Regions from separate parts of the Lysobacter sp. A289 genome, predicted to be linked through region 1. Evidence: riboswitches for the same ligand, from Rfam matches in the RefSeq annotation. Region 1 holds a riboswitch; the other holds the start of a gene.
The links. Region 1 has a riboswitch for cobalamin ahead of ACW5DN_RS00245 (ribonucleoside-diphosphate reductase subunit alpha). Riboswitches for the same ligand answer to the same signal wherever they lie in the genome.
Positions count from the first base shown of each region.

Region 1 (3,408 bases):
ATCGGATAGAAGTTCAGGTCGATCACACGGTCGAGCTGCCGTACCGCCAGGCGCACGGTCTCGGCAAGCTTGCCGAAATCGAACAGGGCCGCCCCGCTACCGGGCGGCCCGCCCTCGACGTGGTGGGCGAGGTTGATCGAACCCAGGTTGCAGACCGCAGTCTCCTCCTGCGAAGTGACCTCCAGGATTTCCGTGCACAGGTTCGACAGGTGCACCACGTTGCCCTCGCGCAGGGTCTGGTTGCAGGCGCGGTTGGACTTGTCCTTGAAGTTCATCCAGCCGTTGCCGGTCTGGGCGAGGGTGCGGATCATCCGCCCGTACAGCTCGCGCGCCTTGACCTGACGGGTCGCCAGACCGGCGGATTCGGCAGCGTGATACGCGCGGTCGAACGCCTCGCCGAACAGGTCGGTCAATGACGGCGCTCCGCTCTTTGCCAGCGCAGCCGGATCGAACAGCGACCACATCGCATCGGCTTCCACCCGGCGCATGAACTCGTCGGGGATCCAGTTGGCGAGGTTGAGGTTGTGGGTGCGGCGGGCGTCCTCACCGGTGTTGTCGCGCAGTTCCAGGAACTCCTCCACGTCGGCATGCCACGGCTCCAGGTACACACAGGCCGCGCCCTTGCGCTTGCCGCCCTGGTTGACCGCTGCAACTGAGGCATCGAGCGTCTTCAGCCACGGCACGATGCCGTTGCTCAGGCCGTTGGTGGAGCGGATCAGCGAGCCGCGCGAGCGCACCCGGCTATAGGACAGGCCGATGCCGCCGCTGAACTTGCTCAGCTTGGCGACGTCCATGTAGCGCTGGTAGATCGCTTCCAACGAGTCCTCTGGCGAGTCGAGCAGGAAGCAGCTCGACAGCTGTTCGTGGGTGGTGCCGGCGTTGAACAGCGTCGGCGAGCTGGGCAGATAGTCCAGCTGGGCCATGCGCCGGTACAGCGCGAGCGCGTCGGCCACGTCCTCCGACAAGGCGCAGGCGATGCGCAGGAAGAACTGCTGCGGGGTCTCGATCACCGTGCGCGCGGTCGGGTGGCGCAACAGGTAGCGGTCGTACACGGTGCGTAGACCGAAGTAGTCGAAGCGGGCGTTGAGGGTGTGGTCGATCGCGTCGTTGAGCTTGCGCGCGTTGGCCTGCACGAAGCCCAACAGACGCTCGTTGATCAGCCCCAGGTCGTAGCCGCGTTGCACCGATTGCGAGAACGCGTTGATGTCGATGGACGCGACTTCCTTCTCGATCACCCCGGCCAGCAGGCGCGCGGCGAGGCGACCGTATTCGGGCTCCTCGGCGGTCAGCAGGGCGGCGGTGCGGATCGACAGTTCGTCCAGCTCGGACGTGGTCGCGCCGTCGTACAGGCCGGAGATCGTGCGGGTGGCGACGCGCATCGGGTCGATCGCGTACAGGTCGTCGCTGCAGCGGGTGATCGCACGCACGATTTTGTTGAGGTCGACCGGTTCGTGACTGCCGTTGCGCTTGGTCACGCGCATGCTGAGTGCGGTGGCCGGCGGGGTCAGGGTGAAGCCGGGTTCGGCGGCTCCTTTCGGGGGTATAGACGGGTCGGTTGCGGCAATCGGGTCGAGGTCGGCCGTGGCTGGTTCGAGGGTGGTCATGGGTGGGCTCCGGTGCAGGGCGCACGGGTCGACGGCCTTCCCTCGAAGGTCGACGCACGGAGGCATGGGCGCACCGCCGGCACGCGCAAAGCGTGCTGTCGACGGCACGGCCACGCCCCCGCGGGCGGTGGAATTCTCGGGTCTGAAACGGAAGGTGTCGCCGGGCATCGAAGGACGCCCTGCCACCCTGCCCGAGGCAGGGTTCTGCGACACCGACCGTCTTCCCCCGAAGACTCCCTGGCCGGTCACCGCGCGGTGTGCATCACGCGGTTGTCGGCAGGTCTTCGGGCTCTGGACGTGGGCAGGCAGTGCCTGTCTTTCCTACTGGCCGTCGCTTCCCAGGGCGTGTTGCCCCAGTGCCAAGACGGCTTTCGTTTCCATTTACCGCTGCGGGGCAGCGCCGGATTCACACCGGCTTCCCTTTTCAGCCGATCGCGAGGATCGGCACCGACGGGCACAACATATCGTGTTTTAATTTTTAGTCAACACAATATGTGGGAAATGCCCGGTGTCGCAGAATGGCTGCGTCCTCGTCAACCACGCAAGGTTTGCCCGGCATCTCCACGAACTGGACAATGGCCAGTCCCGCCTGGTGAACGTCCAGGCTCACCCGCATGACTACGGAAGCACCCATGACCATTCTCCGCATGACCGACCTCGACCTTTCCGGCAAACGCGTATTGATCCGCGAAGACCTGAACGTGCCGATCGAGCATGTCGCCGGCCAGCCGGCCCGCATCACCTCCGAGCAGCGCATCGCGGCGGCGCTGCCGACCCTGCGACTGGCACTGGAAAAGGGCGCGGCGGTGATGGTGATGTCGCACCTCGGGCGGCCGACCGAAGGCGCGTGGAGCGAAGCCGATTCGCTGGCGCCGGTCGCCAGTCGGCTGTCCGCGCTGCTCGGCATCGAGGTGCCGCTGGTCAAGGACTGGGTCGACGGTGTCGATGTCGCGCCCGGCCAGTTGGTGTTGCTGGAGAACTGCCGCATGAACGTCGGCGAGAAGGCCGATGACGATGCCTTGTCGAAGCAGTATGCCGCGCTCTGCGATGTGTTCGTGATGGATGCGTTCGGTACCTCGCACCGCGCGCAGGCGTCCACCCACGGCGTCATCCGGCACGCACCGGTCGCGGCCGGCGGCCCGCTGCTGATGGCCGAGCTGGACGCGCTGGGCAAGGCGCTCGACCAGCCCGCGCGGCCGTTGCTGGCGATCGTTGCCGGCTCCAAGGTCAGCACCAAACTTGAATTGCTGTCCTCGCTGGTCGGCAAGGTCGACCAACTGATCGTCGGCGGTGGCATCGCCAACACCTTCATCGCCGCGATGGGCCATGGCGTGGGCAAGTCGCTGGTGGAGATGGACCTGGTCGACACCGCGAAGCAGATCATGAGCGATGCGAAAGCGCGCGGCGCCGACATTCCGGTGCCGACCGACGTGGTCGTCGCGCCCGCATTCGCGGCCGATGCACCGGCGACGGTGAAGGCGGTCGATGCGGTCGACGCCGACGACATGATTCTCGATATCGGCCCGGACACCGCGGCGCGCTACGCGGCTTTGATTCGCAGCGCCGGCACGGTGGTCTGGAACGGCCCGGTCGGGGTGTTCGAGTTCGACGCGTTCGGCAAGGGCACCGAGGTGCTGGCGCGTGCGATTGCCGACAGCAACGCATTCTCGATCGCCGGCGGTGGCGACACCCTGGCTGCGGTCGACAAGTACGGCATCGCCGAGCGGGTCAGCTACATCTCCACCGGCGGCGGCGCGTTCCTGGAGTTCCTGGAAGGCAAGGAACTGCCGGCGGTGACGGCACT
Region 1 covers NZ_JBSVRN010000001.1:49,762-53,169, forward strand. The annotation lists gene ACW5DN_RS00245 (ribonucleoside-diphosphate reductase subunit alpha) at 1-1,481, opposite strand, end outside; cobalamin riboswitch at 1,863-2,071, opposite strand; gene ACW5DN_RS00250 (phosphoglycerate kinase) at 2,237-3,408, shown strand, end outside.

Region 2 (3,408 bases), on a different contig from region 1:
ACGGATTGATGTCGGCATATGCCGGTCGCGGGTCACTGGCGGCCTGTAACAACAAGGCGTCCTCGTTGCGCCAGGCACCGTCAATGAACCCACAACCGCTGGCCACCGGTTTCATCCCGACCGCGCGCTGGCCGCTTGCGCGCAGGGCGTGCAGCAAGCTCGCGCTGGCGACGGATTTGCCCACACCGGTGTCGGTACCGGTGACATAGAAACTGCGGATAGCCATGGCCACATGGTAGTCCCGGCCCACCGACATCACCGCTGCTAGACTGGAACAATGTTCAATCCCACCCCTCTGTCCGGCAGCAAGCCGGAACAATATGCCGACCTTGCGGCCCAGGTCCGCGCCCTGCTCGCTGGCGAGCGCGACCGGATCGCCAATGCGGCCAATTTGTCGGCGCTGGTGTATCACGCGCTGCCGGCGCTGAACTGGGTCGGATTTTATTTTTTCGATGGCCGCGAACTGGTGGTCGGTCCATTCCAGGGCCAGCCGGCCTGCGTGCGCATCGCGCTCGACAGGGGCGTCTGTGGCGCGGCGGCAACCACTCGCAAGACCCAACGCGTTGCCGACGTCAATGAGTTCGAAGGCCATGTGGCCTGCGACTCGGCCTCGCGATCGGAACTGGTGGTCCCGCTGTTTCGCGGCGATGAGCTGATCGGCGTGTTCGATATCGACAGCCCGCAGACGGGCCGCTTCGACGCGGACGACCAAAGCGGGATGGAAGCGATTGCGCAGATATTTGTGGAGTCGCTGGAATGAAGGAAAAGCTGCGCAATATCGGTCCAAAATCCAGTGCCTGGTTGCGGCAGGTCGGCCTGCACAGCCGCGACGAGCTGCTCGAACTCGGTGCCGTGGAAGCGTTCATGCGGGTCAAGCGCGCTGGCTTCAAGCCGACCCTCAACCTGCTGTATTCGATCGAGGGCGCGTTGCTGGATTGCCATTGGCAGGACGTTCCCGAGCAGCGTCGCAACGAGCTGGTCGCCGCCGCCGAAGCGGCCATCGAGCAACTGCCGCCGCCACGGCACAGTCCAGCGGCCGGCCCGGTCACCACGACCGTGTTGACCGCCGACACCGTGCCCGTCAAGCCCGACCCGGATGAGCCCTACCGGCGCTACTGAGCTGCCGCGTTATCACCAACACCCTTTGCGCCGGTAGCCACCGATCGCTTAGACTGGCGCCGCTTCGAGGTGACCCGGCGGCGTCCTGCCAAGGGGTTGAAACGGGAAGCCGGTGACGCCGTCAACACGGTCATTCCGGCACTGCCCCCGCAACGGTAAGCGAGCCCAAGCCGCGGCTCACCGCCACTGTGTGGCAAGTCCCCTGGGACTTGCAGGCATTCATCAAGAATGCTGCATGGGAAGGCGCCACGGCCGGTGTCGACAACGACGCCACTCGCGAGTCCGGAGACCGGCCTGGATGCAGGGTTTCGACCCACTATTGGTTGCGATGCGGCGGGCATTGCGGCGACAACGCCGGTGCCTGTCCGACCGTTTTCGCAACAGTTCCCCTCCACGCAGCTTCCCCAAGCCCGGCACGGCGATTTCCGTGCGCGTTGGAGAACCATCGATGCAGTCCCGTTCGCTGTCCCTGGCCGTTGCGGCCGTTCTTGTCCTGCCTGTTGCTGCCCTGACGGGGCTGGCCCACGCCGCCGGACCCCTGCCCGAAGGCGCTCCGCAATCGGCCACCGACCTCGACGGCGTCGCGGTCACCGCCACCCGTACCGCGATCGACGTCGACACCGCGCTTGCGCCGGTCGAAGTGATCGACCGCGCCGAGATCGAGCGCAGCCAGGCGCGCTCGCTGCCGGACCTGCTGCGCGGCCGCGCCGGCGTGTCGATGTCCAACCAGGGCGGTACTGGAAAGCTGACTACGCTATTCCTGCGCGGCAGCGAGTCCGACCACGTCGTGGTGCTGATCGACGGCATCCGGATCGGTTCTGCCACCTCTGGCCTGGTCTCGTTGCAGAACCTGCCGCTGGCACTGGTCGAACGGGTCGAGATCGTCCGCGGGCCGCGCTCCAGCCTGTACGGCAGCGAGGCGATCGGCGGAGTGATCCAGATCTTTACCCGTCGGGTTGGCGATGCCCCGGGCTACGCGCCGCGCCTGCACGTCGGCGGCGGCAGCCACGGCGCGCATGAGTACGGCGTCGGTTTCGGCGGACGCAACGAGCGCACCTGGTTCGGTGTCGACTACGAGTTCCAGCGTACCGAGGGCTTCAATGCCTGTGACGTCGCTACCCCGGATCCGTTCGCCGGCGGCTGCTTCATCGCCACGCCGGAACCCGACCTGGACGGTTACATCCAGAACGCACTGGCATTGCGCGGCGGCATCGACCTCAACGACGCCTGGCAGCTCAGCGCGGTGGCCTTGCGCAGCGAGGGTGAGAACGACTTCGATGGCGACTTCACCAACCGCTCCGAGACCGTGCAGCAGGTGGTCGGGGGCAGCGTGCGCTGGCGGCCGTCAGACACCCTGCAGTTGAAGTTGACTGCCGGCCGCAACGTCGATGCCTCCGAGCAGTTCAAGGACGGCGCCAACCTCGGCAATTTCGACACCGACCGCGACAGTGCCAGCCTGCAGGGCGACTTTGGCATCGGCGACCAGCAAATGATCAGCGCGGGCGTCGACTGGCTGCGCGACCGGGTCGCCGGCAGCACCACGTACGACGAGAGCGAGCGCAGCAACCGCGCCGCGTTCGCGCAGTACCAGGGACGCTTCGGCGCGCAGTCGCTGCAGGCCAGCGTGCGCCGCGACGACAACGACCAGTTCGGCGGCCACACCACCGGCAGCGCGGCCTGGGGCATCGATTTCGCCGATAACTGGCGGCTCAGTGCCGGCTACGGCACCGCTTTCAAGGCGCCGACCTTCAACGAGTTGTACTACCCGTTCTTCGGCAATGCCGAGCTGCGTCCAGAGGAATCGAAGAGCGCCGAACTGGGCCTGGGCTGGAACGGCGACCGCTTCGATGTCCGCCTCGACGCGTTCCAGACCACCGTCGACGACCTGATCGCGTTCGATGCCGCGATCGGCTTGCCCAACAACATTGATCGCGCGCGCATGCGCGGCGCCGAACTCGGCATCGACACCGAACTCGCACAGTGGCAGGTTGCCGCCAGCGTTAGCTTCCTGGACACCGAGAGCCTGACCGGTTTCCAGGCCGGCAACGACCTGCCACGCCGTGCCCGCGAGAGCGCCCGGCTGGAACTCGACCGCGCGTTCGGCGACTTCCGCATCGGCCTGACCGGCGTCGCCGAAGGCGCGCGCTTCGACGACGTCGCCAACACCCGCCGCCTGCCCGGCTACGCGACCCTCGACCTGCGCGCGGAGTACGCGTTGAGCGATTCGCTGACCCTGCAGGGCCGGTTGGCCAACGTGTTCGACCGCGACTACGAGACCGTGTCGTTCTA
Region 2 covers NZ_JBSVRN010000002.1:205,056-208,463, reverse strand. The annotation lists gene bioD (dethiobiotin synthase) at 1-226, opposite strand, end outside; gene ACW5DN_RS13050 (GAF domain-containing protein) at 278-760, shown strand; gene ACW5DN_RS13045 (TfoX/Sxy family protein) at 757-1,119, shown strand; cobalamin riboswitch at 1,170-1,431, shown strand; gene btuB (TonB-dependent vitamin B12 receptor) at 1,568-3,408, shown strand, end outside.
Region 2: it holds a riboswitch for cobalamin, as region 1 does, so the genes downstream of both, btuB (TonB-dependent vitamin B12 receptor) here and ACW5DN_RS00245 (ribonucleoside-diphosphate reductase subunit alpha) in region 1, are expected to answer to the same signal.